Regions from separate parts of the Planococcus sp. NCCP-2050 genome, predicted to be linked through region 3. Evidence: riboswitches for the same ligand, from Rfam matches in the RefSeq annotation. Region 3 holds a riboswitch; each other region holds the start of a gene.
What was found. A riboswitch is a leader RNA that binds a small molecule or an ion and turns the genes downstream of it on or off. The one in region 3 is predicted to bind S-adenosylmethionine.
Positions count from the first base shown of each region.

Region 1: linked by a shared signal. The riboswitch ahead of NFU07_RS04355 (aminotransferase class I/II-fold pyridoxal phosphate-dependent enzyme) and the one ahead of NFU07_RS14085 (bifunctional homocysteine S-methyltransferase/methylenetetrahydrofolate reductase) in region 3 are both predicted to bind S-adenosylmethionine.
Region 2: linked by a shared signal. The riboswitch ahead of NFU07_RS06220 (O-acetylhomoserine aminocarboxypropyltransferase/cysteine synthase family protein) and the one ahead of NFU07_RS14085 (bifunctional homocysteine S-methyltransferase/methylenetetrahydrofolate reductase) in region 3 are both predicted to bind S-adenosylmethionine.
Region 4: linked by a shared signal. The riboswitch ahead of metK (methionine adenosyltransferase) and the one ahead of NFU07_RS14085 (bifunctional homocysteine S-methyltransferase/methylenetetrahydrofolate reductase) in region 3 are both predicted to bind S-adenosylmethionine.

Region 1 covers NZ_BRCX01000001.1:864,447-868,659, forward strand. The annotation lists gene NFU07_RS04340 (cobalamin B12-binding domain-containing protein) at 1-567, opposite strand, end outside; gene NFU07_RS04345 (hypothetical protein) at 572-943, opposite strand; gene NFU07_RS04350 (antibiotic biosynthesis monooxygenase family protein) at 940-1,245, opposite strand; SAM riboswitch class I at 1,453-1,558, shown strand; gene NFU07_RS04355 (aminotransferase class I/II-fold pyridoxal phosphate-dependent enzyme) at 1,663-2,838, shown strand; gene ystJ (NADP-dependent malic enzyme) at 2,943-4,184, opposite strand.
Region 2 covers NZ_BRCX01000001.1:1,278,632-1,282,844, reverse strand. The annotation lists gene NFU07_RS06235 (methionine ABC transporter permease) at 1-404, opposite strand, end outside; gene NFU07_RS06230 (methionine ABC transporter ATP-binding protein) at 394-1,425, opposite strand; SAM riboswitch class I at 1,549-1,664, opposite strand; gene NFU07_RS06225 (glycerol-3-phosphate acyltransferase) at 1,768-2,406, opposite strand; SAM riboswitch class I at 2,539-2,650, shown strand; gene NFU07_RS06220 (O-acetylhomoserine aminocarboxypropyltransferase/cysteine synthase family protein) at 2,754-4,043, shown strand; gene metX (homoserine O-acetyltransferase MetX) at 4,056-4,213, shown strand, end outside.
Region 3 covers NZ_BRCX01000004.1:225,002-229,214, forward strand. The annotation lists gene metH (methionine synthase) at 1-398, opposite strand, end outside; gene NFU07_RS14085 (bifunctional homocysteine S-methyltransferase/methylenetetrahydrofolate reductase) at 379-2,238, opposite strand; SAM riboswitch class I at 2,311-2,415, opposite strand; gene NFU07_RS14090 (hypothetical protein) at 2,603-3,028, shown strand; gene NFU07_RS14095 (YehS family protein) at 3,248-3,766, opposite strand; gene NFU07_RS14100 (sulfite exporter TauE/SafE family protein) at 4,098-4,213, opposite strand, start outside.
Region 4 covers NZ_BRCX01000003.1:16,542-20,754, reverse strand. The annotation lists gene NFU07_RS11665 (alpha/beta hydrolase) at 1-567, opposite strand, end outside; gene NFU07_RS11660 (gamma carbonic anhydrase) at 671-1,180, shown strand; gene metK (methionine adenosyltransferase) at 1,229-2,425, opposite strand; SAM riboswitch class I at 2,626-2,739, opposite strand; gene pckA (phosphoenolpyruvate carboxykinase (ATP)) at 2,978-4,213, shown strand, end outside.

The DNA of each region.
Region 1 (4,213 bases), on a different contig from region 3:
GCCTTCATCAATCAAGATGCTGCTGCTTTCAAATGCAGCGGCTCGGCCGCCGACGATGATTGCAGGAGCATGCGCCAGCTCTTTGAAACTTTTGATATAAGCTTTTAAAGTTGGCAGACGATAGACAAGCGCTGCTGATAAAGCGATTGCGTCTGGCTGCCAGCGATTGGCCGCTTCTACAGCATGGTCAAGCGGCATATTCGGCCCTAAATAATTGACGGCCCAATTGTGTTCACGGAAAAGGCTTGAGACCATCTTCAATCCGATATAATGTTCTTCGCCTTCAGGTCCCAACACCATGACTTTCCGTTTTAAAGAATGTGTTTCTTCTCCACGCTTATCAATCACCGATACGACAAAATCACAAATCGCCGTAGCAAGATGTTCATCTGCCACTGAAATTGCATTCGTTTCCCATAGCTCACCAATATGGTACATCGCGGGTGTTAATAGCTGATCAAAAAGTTTTTTCCGATTATGGCTGTCGAGAAATTGCTGAACTTGCTTCAGCGCTTCCAGGTCGTTGCCTTGCAAAAAAAGTTCCGCTAATTCGGTTGGTTGGATCATCTGATCAACCTCCCTTCTTCAAATTGCTGCCTTTCAACAAATCGATCGCCTCTTGTAGGCATTGTTGCATGAAATCTTTTTCTTTCAGTTCAACTTGCGCTTCTAATAAACCAGTGAGTCTTTCAAAATTATCTACGATCAAGTCTGACTCGACATTTCGGCTCGTTAATACCTTTTCAAGCCATAACGTATAATCAAGAAACACCTGTCTATCGTTCAAATCATACGCCGTCTCCAAATGGTCGAGATGATGCATATTGTCTTTTTCCGTATGTTCAAATCCGCGCTCGCCAAAACGATCCCATAGGGTTGGATAAGCTTCATATATTTGAATAGCCGTGCTTTTGGCAATTTGCTGCTTTAAATCTTGATTCATTCCGCTACCACCTCATACTGATGGACTTTCGGCACAATGCCTGCAAGCGCTTTGTCAGGATAATGCTTTTCGAGATCATGGATTTCCTTGAACTCATTGCTTCTTACCCATTCCATGTAGGCCTCTTTCGAATGCCATTCCAAGTGGACAGTCAATTCATTACGTTTCTTTGTATTCTGGATCAGCCGGAAAGAATGGAATCCAGGAGCTTTATCTACCCGTCTTGAACGTTTGCGGTAAATATCAATGAGGTCCTGAGTCTTCTCTTCAGGCACCACAACAGTGGATGTCACAATATACATCAGATTACCCCTTTGAAATAAAATGTTAATATCCATTATAACCTTTCGTCATTCGAATTAAAAGAAATCGCTTATTTGCTTATAGAGCGTTTAAACCCTGGTGGGCTTTTCCATTTAAAAGAATTTTTTCACAATTGCACTTGCAGTTTTTGATGAGATGGTTTAAGCTTGAAGACATCGCAACATCCATAACTTCATATTATTTATTTCTTATCAAGAGAGACGGAGGGATTTGGCCCTTTGATGTCTCAGCAACCAGCCTGACGAAGGCCACGGTGCTAATTCCAAAAGGCGTATGCCTTAAAGATGAGAAGAACGTGTTCCTTATGAAACGGAGCTTTCTTCTTGCTGAAGAAAGCTCCGTTTTTCTATTTATCAACAAGAACCGTTCTCTACAACTAATAGGAGGTTTTCATTATGGCAAATCATTTAGAGACTCGTTTTATCCATTCAACTGGCGTAGACAAAGAAACGGGGGCAGTCAATGTCCCTATTTACTTGTCCTCCACGTATCATCAGCCCAATATCGATGAGTTCGGACCATTCGACTACAGCCGTTCAGGCAATCCGACGCGCCAAAAATTAGAGGAAACGATTGCGAAACTCGAAAATGGCACCCGTGGATTTGCCTTTTCTTCCGGAATGGCTGCTATCTCCTCTGCTTTCATGCTTCTATCTGCCGGAGACCACGTTCTTGTTTCTGAAGATGTCTACGGCGGAACTTATCGTTTCGTCACGGAGGTGCTGAATAAATTCAATATCGACTACACATTCGTCAATATGACCGATCTCAGTGAGATGGCCTCTGCCATCCGCGAAAATACAAAAGTCATCTATATTGAAACGCCTTCTAACCCGGTGATGAACATCACGGATATTGAAATCGCGGCTAAGCTTGCGAAAGCAAACGATTGTTTAACTTTTGTCGATAATACATTCATGACGCCTCTTTATCAAAACCCGCTTGACCTTGGAGCAGACATCGTCTTGCATAGCGCTACAAAATTCCTTTCCGGCCATAGTGATATCATTGCCGGACTCGCCGTGACAAAAGACGAAGAGCTCGGCAGCCGGCTCGCTTTTATCCAAAACACATTCGGTTCGATTTTAGGGGCGCAAGATTCCTATTCGCTTATCCAAGGCATTAAAACACTCGGCGCCCGTATGAAACAATCTTCTGCGTCAGCTCGTATCATTGCTGATTATTTGCATAGCCATCCCGTAGTGGAAGAAGTATATTATCCCGGTTTCCGGTTCCATCCGGGAAATCCGATACATGAACGGCAAGCACGTGGAGCAGGGGCGGTTTTGTCTTTGCGCCTCGCCGATAAAGCTGCAGCCAAGATTTTCGTCGACAGCTTGCAAATCCCGGTTTTCGCGGTATCGCTTGGGGCAGTTGAAACGATTCTTTCCTATCCAGCCACCATGTCTCATGCATCCATGCCAAAAGAACAGCGTGAGCAGCGAGGAATCACCGACGGCTTATTGCGATTATCCGTTGGATTGGAATATGCCGATGACTTGCTTGAAGATCTTGAGCAAGCATTAAAAAAAGTACACGAAGCTAGCCCACAACCTGTATTAACTAAATAAAAAAGATATGAACCCGGACAGGCATCGAGCTTTCTCGTGCTTCTCTCCAACCTGAAAAGCCGTTCACCTTTGCAAAAGATGAACGGCTTTCTTCTATATATATTTTATTCTTTTACGTTAACTGCGGTTAAGTTTTCCGCGTTTTCATCAATCTGATTTGGGCAAGCAGCATAGTTGGCAACGCCTGTTTCGATTGCGGCAGCCGCTACCGCTTTGGCAACTGCTGTAGCCACACGCAGATCAAAAGGAGCCGGAATGACATAGTCCTCATGGAGTTCGTGCTCTTCGATCAAATCGGCAATAGCTTCAACCGCTGCAATTTTCATCGCATCATTGATTTCACTGGCTTGCACATCTAACGCACCTCTGAAAATGCCTGGGAAGGCTAATACATTATTCACTTGGTTCGGAAAATCCGAACGTCCTGTACCGATCACTTTGGCTCCTGCACGCTTGGCCTCATGCGGCAAGATTTCAGGATTCGGATTTGCCATCGCAAAAATAATGGGACCTTCCGCCATGGTTCTCACCATTTCTTCAGTTAATGCACCTTCTGCAGAAACGCCGATAAAAACATCCGCGCCAATAATGACCTCATGGAGCAAACCTGCCTTGCGTTCGGAGTTGGTCATCTCTGCAACTTCTTCTTTAAACGGGTTCATTCCATAAGCTCGGCCTTTGAAAATCGCACCTTTTGTATCACACATAATTACGTCGTTAAAGCCGAATTTATGAAGAAGCTTAACTACAGCAATTCCCGCAGCACCGGCCCCGTTAACGATAATTTTCGTCCCTGTAACTCCTTTGCCTACTAGCTTTAGCGAGTTGATCAAGCCGGCTAAAGTGACAATGGCGGTCCCATGCTGATCATCATGGAATACAGGTATATTCATTTCTTCTTTTAAACGCTGTTCTACGATAAAGCAAGTCGGTGCTGAAATATCCTCTAAATTCACACCACCAAATCCAGGTTCCAATAATTTCACGGTCTGGATAATGGTCTCTGCATCTGTCGAACCAAGGCAAATTGGAAAAGCATCCACTCCAGCAAACTCTTTAAAAAGCACGGCTTTTCCTTCCATGACAGGCAAGGCAGCTTCAGGACCAATATTTCCAAGTCCAAGTACAGCGGTTCCATCTGTGACAACAGCTACTGTATTGCCTTTCATCGTGTAATCGTAGACTTTGGCCGGCTCCTGCGCAATTTCCTTGCATGGTTCGGCCACTCCAGGAGAATAAGCAAGACTTAAATCGCGTCCATTTTCCACTGCCACTTTCGACCGAACTTCCAACTTCCCTTTATGCTGCAGATGCAATTGTAAAGAGTCATTTCTCAGATTCGACATCGCTTCATCTCCTTCTACACATAATGGTT
Region 2 (4,213 bases), on a different contig from region 3:
CGGAAAATGATCTGCCCAGGTGTCGCACCCATTGCCTGGGCGGCTTCGATGACGCCTTTGTCGACTTCGAGCAATGAGTTTTCAATCAGCCGGGCAATGTATGGTCCTGCATAGAACACAAGCGGGACGATGGCAGCGGCAGTGCCGATGGATGTACCGACAATCAACCGGGTAAGCGGAATGATAGCAACCATCAAAATGATGAAAGGGACTGAACGGAAAATATTAATGATAACGTTCAATACTTTCGAAATGGGTTCATTTGCCAGTAAATGGCCTTTTCTTGTTACGACTAGCAAGATGCCAAGCGGGAAACCGATAATGATTGAGAATAAGAACGAAGCACCGGTCATATAAACCGTTTCCCACAAAGCTTCTAAAATCTGTTCGTTATCAACTAGCATAATTCTTTACCTCCTCGACTTTGACCGAATCGCTGCGGATCGCAGTCAGCGCACGTTGGATCTCGCTTAAACTTCCTGAAAATTCTACGATCAGGTTGCCGTAAGGCTCACCTTGCAATTCCGTGATATTTCCAAAGAGCACATTGAGGTCGAGGTTGAATTCACGTGATACTTTGGACATGAGCGGCTGTCCGACCGAAGAGCCTGTAAACTGGACGCGGTAGATGGAATGGTTCTGCGTCGGATCCTGGATTTTAGTCAACAAGGATTCCGGCAGTTCATCGTTCATGACCGAACGGACAAAACGCTGAGTCGTCGGTTGCTTCGGATTTGTAAAAACTTCGTAAACGGAACCTTGCTCAATGACTTTTCCGGCTTCGAGGACCGCTACTTTATCGCAAATCTCCCGGATGACGCCCATCTCATGAGTGATTAATAGGATGGTGATATTGTATTCACGATTGATGCGCCGCAATAAATCCAGGATGGACTGGGTCGTCTGGGGATCAAGTGCGGATGTTGCTTCGTCGCATAGCAGGACAGAAGGGTTGGTGGCTAGTGCCCGGGCAATCCCGATCCGCTGCTTTTGTCCGCCTGAAAGCTGGTCCGGATATTTTTCTGCCTGGTCTGCCAGGCCTACAAATTCAAGAAGGTTTTTCACCTGTTCTTTAATTTTGTTTTTCGGTGTTTTTGCCAGAATCAGCGGCATCGCGACATTATGGAATACCGTTTTCGAATTCAATAGATTGAAATGCTGGAAAATCATTCCGATGTCTTTTCGGGTATCCCGGATTTCTTTGCTGGTAAGAGTGGAAATGTCCTTGTCATGGATGAGCACTCGTCCATTCGTCGGGCGTTCCAGTAAATTGACCGTCCGGATCAGTGAACTTTTGCCGGCGCCGCTAAAACCGATGACGCCATATATTTCTCCGGTTTCAACAGTAAGATCGATGCCGTTCAAAGCGTGGATTTCCTGTTTGCCGGAATGGTAGGTTTTCGTAACCCCCTCAAATTGAATCATTCAAATAGCCTCCTCATGCTGTATAGATCGAATACGTACAAACCTGTAAAAAATAAAACAAAAAGAGCCCTCTTTTTTCTTGTCCATAAGAAAAAAGAGGGCTCCGGAATGAAACCATCTCAATTCTCATCTTCCAAATGCACGTACATGCATTTGCAGGAATTAGCACAGTTTTCGCTTAAAGCGAATCCGCTGCCGAAACGTCATAGGGCCTGTCCCTCGGTTTCTCTGGATAAGAAAGTGATGTAAGTATTCGATTTGTAATTTCCACTTTAGTGCGTCAATGCGGAAAAGTCAAGAAACTTTTTTAAAATAAATTAATGAAAAATGAAAAGCCTGCTCTCACGCAGGCCCCGCTTTCTTGCGGAAGACAGAAGAAACCTTGCTTTCCGTTCCGTTTTTGATTCGTTTAATATTTTCAATGTGTTTCCAGAATGCCATTGCAAAAAGTCCGAAGGCAGTGAGAAGCGGCCAACTGCCTTCCGCCGGGAAATAAGCGATGGCAAACAGCATGCCATACAGAACGAGAACGCCCACAACCAAATAATCCGTTGCTAAAGCGCAAGCGACCAGCAGCAATCCGCCGGCAAGCCCCAATTTCCAATCCAGTGCAAGCATAACGCCGATGATGGACGCTGTACCTTTTCCGCCGTCGAAATTCATATAGAAAGGGAAATTGTGGCCGAGGACGACAGCCGCGCTTATCACAAAGAGCATTGTCCATTCCAATTCATTTGATAAATTGAATTGACTTAAAAGAATTCTTAGCCCCAAGACAGAGACAATCCCTTTGGAAATATCGATCAAGGCGACAAGTGCGCCGAATTTCCAGCCAAGGACAATGGCCGCATTGGAAGCACCGGAATTTTTCACCCCTTCTTTTTTGACATTCGTACCTGAAATCAATTGGGCGATGGATGAGCCATGAAGTGAACCGAGTAAATAACCAATAATAAAAGTGCATATAAACCAAAGAATCATAAGATCATCTCCTCTATAAGTATTAAACGTTTTAAAGGATAGAGAGGTTTCGAAATTTTTTGAATTATCCACTTGACAAACGAGAATTATGTTTTTATACTGCTAAACAAGATGAAAAACTAAATCTGAATACTCTTATCAAGAGAGGCGGAGGGAATAGGCCCTATGATGCCCGGCAACCACCAAGCAATTGTTTGGAAAGGTGCTAAATCCTACAGATCGGCAACGATCTGGCAGATGAGAGGAGGTATCTCCGTATATGACGGTCCTCTTCTTAACGAAGAGGGCTTTTTTCTGTTCCCTCCTCGTCTTCAGTTTTCATCAATAAAAACTAGGAGGAAAAAGAAATGACAAATTTTAAACCAGAAACGCTTTTATTGCACGGTGGACAAGAGCCAGATCCAACAACTGGAGCAAGAGGAGTTGCGATCCATAAAACAACTTCCTATGTGTTTAAAGATACGGAGCATGCCCAAAATTTATTCGGATTGAAAGAGACCGGAAATATCTATTCGCGCATCATGAATCCGACGGTGGATGTTTTTGAACAGCGCGTAGCTTTGCTGGAAGGGGGAACTGCAGCTGTCGCCTTGTCATCCGGAATGGCAGCCATTGCATTCTCTATTTTAAACGTCGCTGAAGCGGGCGATGAAATTTTGGCAGACAGCAATCTTTACGGCGGTACTGTCAGTTTGTTCTCCAACACACTCCCACGTTATGGAATCAACGTGAAATTTGCGGACGGAACAGATCCGGAAAACTTCCGTGCAGCCATCACGGATAAAACAAAAGCAATCTTCGGGGAAATTATCGGAAATCCGAGCTTGAACGTATTTGATGTTGAAAAAGTAGCGGAAATTGCACACGAAAACCAAATTCCTTTATTGATCGATAATACATTTGCCTCCCCGTATGGCAGCAACCCCATTGCATTCGGTGCAGATGTCGTCATCCATTCAGCGACAAAATGGATTGGCGGGCATGGGACGACCATTGGTGGAGTTGTTGTGGACGGCGGCAAGTTTAACTGGAACAATCCGAAATTCCCGAATTACACTGAACCGGATGAAAGCTACCATGGCATCCGCTATGGCATAGATGCAGAAGGAGCTTCATTTGCGACTAAACTGCGCGTCCAATTACTGCGCGATTTCGGTCCGTCACTAAGTCCGGACAGTGCCCATGCTTTCCTGCAAGGTTTAGAAACGCTGCATTTGCGGATTCCGCGTCACAACAGCAATGCACGGTTCGTCGCTGAATATCTTCAGCAGCATCCGCAAGTTGAATGGGTGAACTACATCGGCTTTGAAAATCATCCATCCCACCAGCTGGCGCAAAAATACTTGAAAGACGGCTACGGTTCAATTGTGAACTTCGGCGTTAAAGGCGGCCGTGAAGCTGGACGGAAAGTAATTGATGGCGTCGGATTATGGTCGCATGTAGCAAACGTCGGGGATGCGAAATCGTTGATCATCCATCCGGCTTCTACTACCCATCAGCAATTGAACAAAGAGGAATTAGAAGGGGCAGGAGTCACGGAAGAATTGATCCGTCTATCAGTCGGCCTTGAAAATCCGGAAGATTTAATCGCAGATCTTGAGCAGGCCATCAAATCGGCTGTGCTCGAAAACGTCTAGGAGGGAAAGCGGATGACCAGTGTATCCATCGGCAATTTGGTTCTTGAATCTGGGGAAGTCTTAGAGAATGCAGAGCTTGCCTATGAACGATCCGGCAAAGAAGGTGGTCCTGCCGTTCTTGTCTGCCATGCGTTGACTGGAGACCAGTATGCGATCGGGACCGAGGACCT
Region 3 (4,213 bases):
CCTGTCACCGATAAGGTTTTCGTTGTCGGCCCAATCGCTCCGGCGACAAACCGAGGCCATTCCGGCGTCGCGAATTTCGCTGCACTCTTCTTCGCAATTTCAACGGCACGCCGGTTGATGTCCGCCGCATTTTTGCCCAATCCGTATTCATCCAGCACGACCGGCGTTCCGCCGAACGTATTCGTACAGAGAATATCCGCGCCAGCTTGCAAATACGCATCGTGGACGCCTTCGATGACTTCCGGCTTTACGATGTTCAAGTATTCATTGCAGCCGTCGAACTCTTCTCCCCCGAAATCTTCCGGAGACAAGTCGGCGTTTTGGATCATCGTCCCCATGGCTCCGTCAATGATCAAAATTCTTTTTTCTAGCTGTTCTTCAATTCGCTGTTTGGACATGGCTGTGATCGCTCTCTTTCTGTTGATCTAATTTCCGAATGTAATGGATCAGTTCAATTGACATATCATAGCGGAAAAACGGCGTGATCACATAGATTCCGTTAAACAAGTCAGCCGCTGTGTCAATCAGTTCTTTTGCAATTTGGATGCCTTCCGCGGTTGCCCGTTCCTTATCCTCGCCGCATGCCCGCATCCGCTCAAGCGCTTCTTCCGACAGTTTGATGCCCGGCACTTCATTGTGCAGAAACTCTGCACTGCGAATGCTTGTCAGCGGCATGACCCCAAGGAAAATCGGCGTTTCCAGATGCTTCGTCGCTTCATGGATTTCGACGATTTTCTCTTTCGTATAAACCGGCTGTGAAATAAAATAATCAGCTCCGCTTTCAATTTTCTTCTCAAGCCTTGCGACTGCGCGGTCAAGCACCCGTACATTCGGATTGAATGCTGCAGCTACCGAGAAGTTCGCCTTCTTTTGCAGAGGTTTCCCTGAAAACGAAATCCCCTCGTTGAGCTTTTTGATCAATTGGATCAATTCCAAGCTTGAGACATCGTAGACGCTTGTAGCTCCCGGGAAATCGCCCACTTTTGTCGGATCTCCCGTTACAGCCAGGATATCACGGATGCCCAGTGCGTCCAATCCCATCAAATGCGATTGCAAACCGATCAGATTCCGGTCGCGGCAAGTGATATGCGCAAGCGGGCGAATCTGTTCCTGATGTTTCAAGATCGAGCCCATGGCAAGATTGCTGACACGCGGAGACGCAAGTGAGTTATCTGCCATGGTGACCGCGTCCACGCCTGCCGCATTCAACGCCTTCGACCCTTCCAGGAATTTAGTGACATCGAGATGCTTCGGTGTGTCGAGTTCCACAATGATTGTCCGTTCCGTCTTCGCTTTTTCATGGAGCGGCACTTCATTGGATAACTCCGCTTCCCGGATGACGATCGGTTTTTTCGTCTCCACTTCTTTTACCGTATTCGGCTTTAAATTGCCGACGCGTTTTTTCAACGCTTCAATATGCTTCGGCGTCGTACCGCAGCAACCGCCGATAAGGCGTGCTCCTTCTTCTCTTAAGAGCAGTCCCGCGCGCCCGAAATAATCGGCTTCCGATTCGTAGACGACGCGGCCATTTTCAAGATCCAATAAACTTGCATTCGGATAAGCGGAGAGGAAGGCTTTCTTCGGCAGCACTACGTCTTCCAGTGCTTGAATGGTATGGTGAGGGCCTAACCGGCAATTCACGCCGACAATGTCGGCGCCAAGTCCTTCGAGTTGATGGAGGGCATCGTTCAGCGCCATGCCGTTCTGTAAAATTCCCGGTTCGTGCATCGATACTTGAGCAATGAGCGGCACGTCTGTCCGTTTCCGCAAATGGGTAACGGTCGCTGCTAGTTCCTCAAAATCATAATAGGTCTCGAGCAATAAAGCATCCGGATCCCCGCTTAGGAGATAGCCAGATTGCTGGTCCACCATCGCGATAATTTCCTCAAGCGTCGCATCACTCTTCCGAATCCCGCGGATGCCGCCGATTGTTCCGAAAACAAACTGCCCGCCCGGTGCCACAGCGCGTTTTGCAATGGCAATCGCCGCTTCGTTGATTTCCTTTACTTGGCTCTCCAGCCCGTAGCGCGCAAGTTTCAGCGCATTTCCGCCGTAGGTGTTCGTTTGGATGATATCCGCACCTGCCTGGATATACTCTTCATGGATCCTTTCGATGATGTCCGGCCGCTGCAAATTCAATTCCTCGTTGCAATATTCGATGCCGTACGAATACAGCAATGTCCCCATCGCACCGTCCGCCGTCAGAATTCTCGTTTTCAACTCTTCTAATAACCCCATCATTTTAACCTCCTCTATATACAAAAAAAGCCCTCCATGAAAAAGAAGGCTTTATGAGTTCACACTCGTTCCTTTTCATCTCCCAGGCAATCGCTTGCCTGCTGGATTTAGCACCTGACCTTGCGGCTGGTTGCTGAAGCGTCATAGGGCCAGTCCCTCGACTTCTCTCGATAAGAATTCACTTTATTCAATTTTGCTTTTTATAAGGGTAACTGGTCTAGAAAGGAAAATCAAGGCGATTTACCAGAAATAAACGAACTTTCTGTTAAAAAAGACAATAACCGTTTTAGTTTCTCTTCGTTTCCCTTTTGGCCCATTTCAGCTATCATGGGAGTCAATCACCGCTTTTAGGAGGAATTTCTGTATGTCCGAAAAATACCTGCTTGATGTCAACGATCCACGCAATTATTTCGTGTTGCTCGAGAACCGCCTCTTCCCTTCGATTGCTAAAGATCCAAATGCCTTAGTGGAAGGCGCAGAACAGCATCTGGCGAAAAGTGCTGGCCCGCTTGCTATCTATGAACGCGTCGGCGTGCTCACTGCCGACATCGACTACACCATTCCATCGAGCTTTCATGCGGCAAGCGAAACCGAATACCAAAATTTCCTGTTCCGCTATACCGAAAACTCGGTGACGTTCATCGAACTTGAAAACACACTCTCCTATCCTACAACAGAAGCGCTTTTTGCAGCTGGCAACGACTTGTTGACAGAGAAAAAAGAGCAATCGCCCGCGGAAGATTTCATGGTACTAAGTGCCAAACTGCTCGCAACCTATCCGTGGCAATAAAAGAAAGCTGGATGGCATTTTTGCTGTCCAGCTTTTTGATTTCAGCCCGAAAACCATTTTCGTTTACTCCCGACTTCTTGTGAAATACGCTCGACTTTCGTTCGAATACTCCCGACTTCTGAATGAATACTCCCAACTTCACCTCGAATACTCCCAACTCTCCAATTCCCATCCTCTAAATCAAAAATCCGCCTCCAATTTAAGAAGCGGATCCATGCATTATTTTCTATATTTGATTGCCAGCCCTTTTAGGAAGTTGCGGGCATAGCGGTCGCCGCAAACGCTGTAATTCTTATGTCCTTGCTTTCGCAAAATGCCGCTCATCTCGCTTTTGGAAACGGTTACGCCGGCAAGTGCGAGCAGTTCAAGCATGTCTTCACTCGTCAATTGCAAAGCGATTTTCACTTTCTTCAACAGCAAATTGTTTGCCGGCTCGTTGCTCATTGGCGGCGCAGCTGGCTGCCCCGGTTTCGGCTCTTGGCGTCCCCGTTTGAAGATAATCAAGCCGTTCAAGAAGGACTCCAACATCCGGTTGTCGACACGGATATGGTCAGCATTTTCAGAAGCATCCAAAACGCTGTCCATGTCATCGTCTTCGCTTTCCGGCGTCTTCGTCAATACTTTCAGCACGTCTTCTTTCGACAGCTCGATGCCGCCTTCTTTGAAAATTTTTACCATATCATTATTTTTAATATCAAGTGCGTAGCGCAGCCTGATCAGAATATCATTATTGTCCATCGGGAAACCTCCATTTATTATGCATGATAGCTGTTCCATCATCTTTTTCGCTTTCTTTATCATAGCATATTTAAAAGGCCCGATTTGATGAAAACCTTTGTATTTGTCAAACAAGCTAATATTCTGCGTAATTAATAAATAATTGACACAACAGACAAGAACGCCTTCTTGTACATTAACGTAGACTCAATCATCTACTTCGCTCACAGCATTTGCAGAATTGACGATAGATGTGAAGAAATGATTTTCAACGGTATGAAAAACTGCTACAAACGGATAGCTTCTTTGCCGCTGGCCAGCAAATTTTGATGCGCACGACGCCATGCGCCCTTTAGAGAATATCGCTCCAGATTTTGATCGCTGTCCCTAAAATCAGCAAGGCCAAAATCCATTGCAGGTATTTCGTGTTCATCTTCTGTCCAAGTTTCGCCCCAAGCGGTGCGGCGA
Region 4 (4,213 bases), on a different contig from region 3:
GCTTTGGGCAAGCTGCTTTAAATAGGATTGAAGCTCATGATACCAGCCTACCGAAATTTCAGTCCGGTAGAAAGGATCCTCTTTTTCCTGCTCGATTACTTCTTGGTTCTTGGTCAATTCTTCAATGGAAATATGGTGATTGATCTTTACTCGGGAAGTCACTTTATGAAAGCCGGTCAAAGCATTCGAAAATTTAGAAGGTGTCTTGATCAATTGCAGCCAAGGCGAAGTGAAAACAACTCCGGCGATATCCATTCTATTTTTGGAAAGCACACTCATCGCAAGAGTCGCCCCTAAGCCGTGAGCCACGATAAATACCGGCAATTCGTTTTCCATCGCTACTTTAACCGCTGTCTTTATGGATTTCTCGTACTCTTCAAACGGTTCCCGATGCGCCGTATCTTTTTCCGCATTTTCGCCATGCCCAGGCAAATCTCCCATGATGACATGGAAATTCGCGCCACGCCAATGATCGATTTGCCAAGCATATCGCAGATGATGTTCATATGCACTATGAATGAGGACTACTACAGCTTTTGCCGGTCCGATGGATTCCCATTTCCACATTTCAAGCCACCTCTTTCTCTTGCGCAGGCTGCAACGCCATTTGACCTTTACGCTTATTTTGATAGGATTAGTATTATCTTATCTTTTTTACTGGAGGTTTTCCATGATTTACCCATTCAAAGACAAACACCCATCCATTCACCCCTCAGCTTTTATCGCTGACCATACAACGATTACAGGCGATGTCGTTATCGGCGAAGATTCCTCGGTCTGGTTCAACACCGTCATCCGCGGCGATGTCGCACCTACCATTATCGGCAAGAAAACCAATATCCAAGACCTATGCATGCTTCATCAAAGTCCAGGGAACCCGCTGATTTTGGAAGACGAAGTCACTATCGGCCATCAAGTGACCTTGCATAGCTGCAAAATTCGCAAAGGTGCGTTAATCGGAATGGGGTCCATCATCTTAGACGGGGCCGAAGTCGGAGAAGGGGCATTCATCGGAGCCGGCAGCCTCGTCCCGCAAGGCAAAGTCATTCCTCCTGGCATGCTGGCATTTGGAAGGCCTGCCAAAGTGGTGCGCGAGCTGCGCAAAGAAGATATCGAAGACATGCAGCGCATTGTCCGGGAATACGCTGAAAAAGGCGCTTACTACAAATCGCTTCAATAAAAAAAGACGGCTGAGCAAATTTGCTCAGCCGTCTTTTTTTATGTGTTTTTATTGAGCGGATTGCTCTTTCAAAGCTGCTGCTTTGTCCGTGCGCTCCCACGGAAGATCGATATCCGTGCGGCCGAAATGGCCATATGCTGCCGTTTGTTTGTAGATTGGACGGCGAAGATCCAACATTTTGATGATCCCTGCTGGACGCAGATCAAAGTTCCCGCGTACAAGCTCAATCAATTTGTTTTCTTCTACAGTGCCTGTTCCAAACGTATCGACTGCAATTGATACTGGGTGAGCTACGCCGATTGCGTAAGCCAGCTGTACTTCACAACGTTCAGCAAGGCCGGCTGCGACGATGTTTTTCGCTACGTAGCGAGCTGCATATGCTGCAGAACGGTCCACTTTTGTTGCATCTTTTCCTGAGAAAGCACCGCCGCCGTGGCGCGCATATCCACCGTAAGTATCTACGATGATTTTGCGTCCAGTAAGGCCGGCATCCCCTTGTGGCCCACCGATAACAAAGCGGCCAGTTGGATTGATGAAGTATTTTGTTTCTGCATCGATCAAGTGTGCAGGAACCACTTCGTTGATGACATATTCTTTAATATTGCGCTGGATTTGCTCAAGCGTCACTTCTGGATGATGCTGCGTAGAAATAACGATTGTGTCCACACGCAATGGTTTATTGTTTTCATCGTATTCGATTGTCACTTGCGTTTTGCCATCCGGGCGCAAGTATGGAAGAATTTCTTCTTTCCGCACTTCTGCAAGGCGGCGCGCCAATTTATGCGCTAAGGCAATCGGAAGCGGCATGAATTCTTCTGTTTCGTTAGTTGCGTATCCAAACATCAGACCTTGGTCTCCTGCTCCGATATCATCTAGTTCTTTATCTGTCATTTGGCCTTCACGCGATTCAAGCGCTACGTTGACTCCGGCAGCAATATCCGGTGATTGTTCATCAATTGCTGTCAAAACGGCACTTGTTTCAGAATCGAAACCGTATTTTGCACGGGTATAGCCAATTTCGCGAACAGTTTCACGAACTACTTTCGGGATATCCACATACGTAGAAGTCGTGATTTCACCGGCTACTAAAACTAGTCCTGTAGTTACGGTTGTTTCGCATGCAACGCGTGCATTTGGGTCTTCTGCTAAAATCGCATCCAAAATTGCGTCTGAGATCTGATCGCAAATTTTATCCGGATGTCCTTCTGTTACTGATTCTGACGTGAATAATCGACGGTTTGTCAAAATGTGTTCCTCCTTAGATCCTGCGAGATTGCTCTCGAAATTGATACGGTACTCGTTTCCCATGTCAAGTCCGTTCCCAAAAGGGATTGAACTTTAAGCCGTTGTGGCTCTTGTACACGAGGATTAAGGGCAAAATTTCATAAAAAAATCCCTTCCATCATATACATGAGGAAAGGAGAAATCATCAGTAGCACCTTTCACTCTTATCGTCCAAGGCCTTGTGCCTTGCTTCAGGTTTGGCACCTTCTCTGCATATTCGCAGCAGGTTGCCGGGTTTCATAGGGCCTGCCCCCTCCACCAGCTCGGAATAAGAGTATCCGTTCAATTTTTCATCATACGGAATGTGCTTAGCGATGTCAACGTTTTTAATGACCAACTCTTTCAATAAAAGATATAATGGTTTTATTGGCCTCCAAAAAGCACATTATTTACGTTTTTTTCGATTCCCTTTGTTATTAGTATAGACTATTTAACACAATGTGTTATACTAATCTTCGAATATACATCCTCCCCATTCGCAATGGGAATAACCGAAAAGGAAGGTACATATAAATGAATCCAGTGAATATCAAAAACGACCTAAAGGATCTTTTAAATGGCCAAAACGTGCACGTTCAATTATCTGTTCCACAATTAGTGGAAGCTGCAACATCCCGTGGGGAAGCGGTATTAACTAGAGAAGGCGCTGTAGCAGCCGAAACCGGCAAATATACAGGCCGCTCGCCAAAAGATAAATACATCGTTGATGAGGCAATTTCGAGAGACAAAATAGATTGGGGCAATGTCAACCGCCCGATTTCTTCGGAAATTTTCGAGAACCTTTATGCCAAAGTGATCGATCACTTAAAGCAAAAAGATGCTCTATATGTATTTAAAGGCTTTGCTGGAGCTGACCATGAGTCACGCCTGGCGATTCAAACCATCAATGAATATGCATGGCATAACCTGTTTGCGCATCAATTATTCATTCGTCCGACAAAAGAAGAGCTGGCAGCGCATGAAGCAGAATTTACGGTTGTCTATGCGCCTACCTTCCATGCAGATCCGGCTATTGATGGCACAGATTCTGAAACCTTCATCATTGTATCGATGGAAAAGAAAATCATCTTGATCGGCGGAACAGAATACGCCGGCGAAATGAAGAAATCGATTTTCTCCATCATGAACCACATCTTGCCGGAAAAAGGGATTCTCCCAATGCACTGTTCAGCGAACGTCGGCAAAGACGGCGATGTTACGTTGTTCTTCGGATTATCAGGTACAGGAAAAACAACCTTGTCAGCAGACGGCGACCGCAAATTGATCGGCGACGACGAGCACGGCTGGTCGGATAACGGCGTTTTCAATATCGAAGGCGGCTGCTATGCGAAGACCATCAATTTATCGCGTGAAAACGAACCGCAGATTTATGACGCTATTCGTTTCGGATCGGTTCTTGAAAATGTTGTTGTAGATCCGGAAACGCGCATCCCTGATTATGACAATGGTTCCCTAACTGAGAATACACGAGCAGCTTATCCGATTCAAGCAATCGATAATATTGTAGACCCGTCTGTAGGCGGACACCCTAAAACTATCGTGTTCTTGACGGCTGATGCATTTGGCGTCTTGCCTCCAATCAGCAAACTGTCAAAAGAACAAGCGATGTACCACTTCTTAAGCGGCTATACATCAAAACTTGCGGGCACAGAACGCGGTATTACAGCACCTGAAGCCACTTTCTCAACTTGCTTCGGTTCACCGTTCCTTCCGCTTCACGCAACTGTGTATGCAGAAATGCTGGGCGAG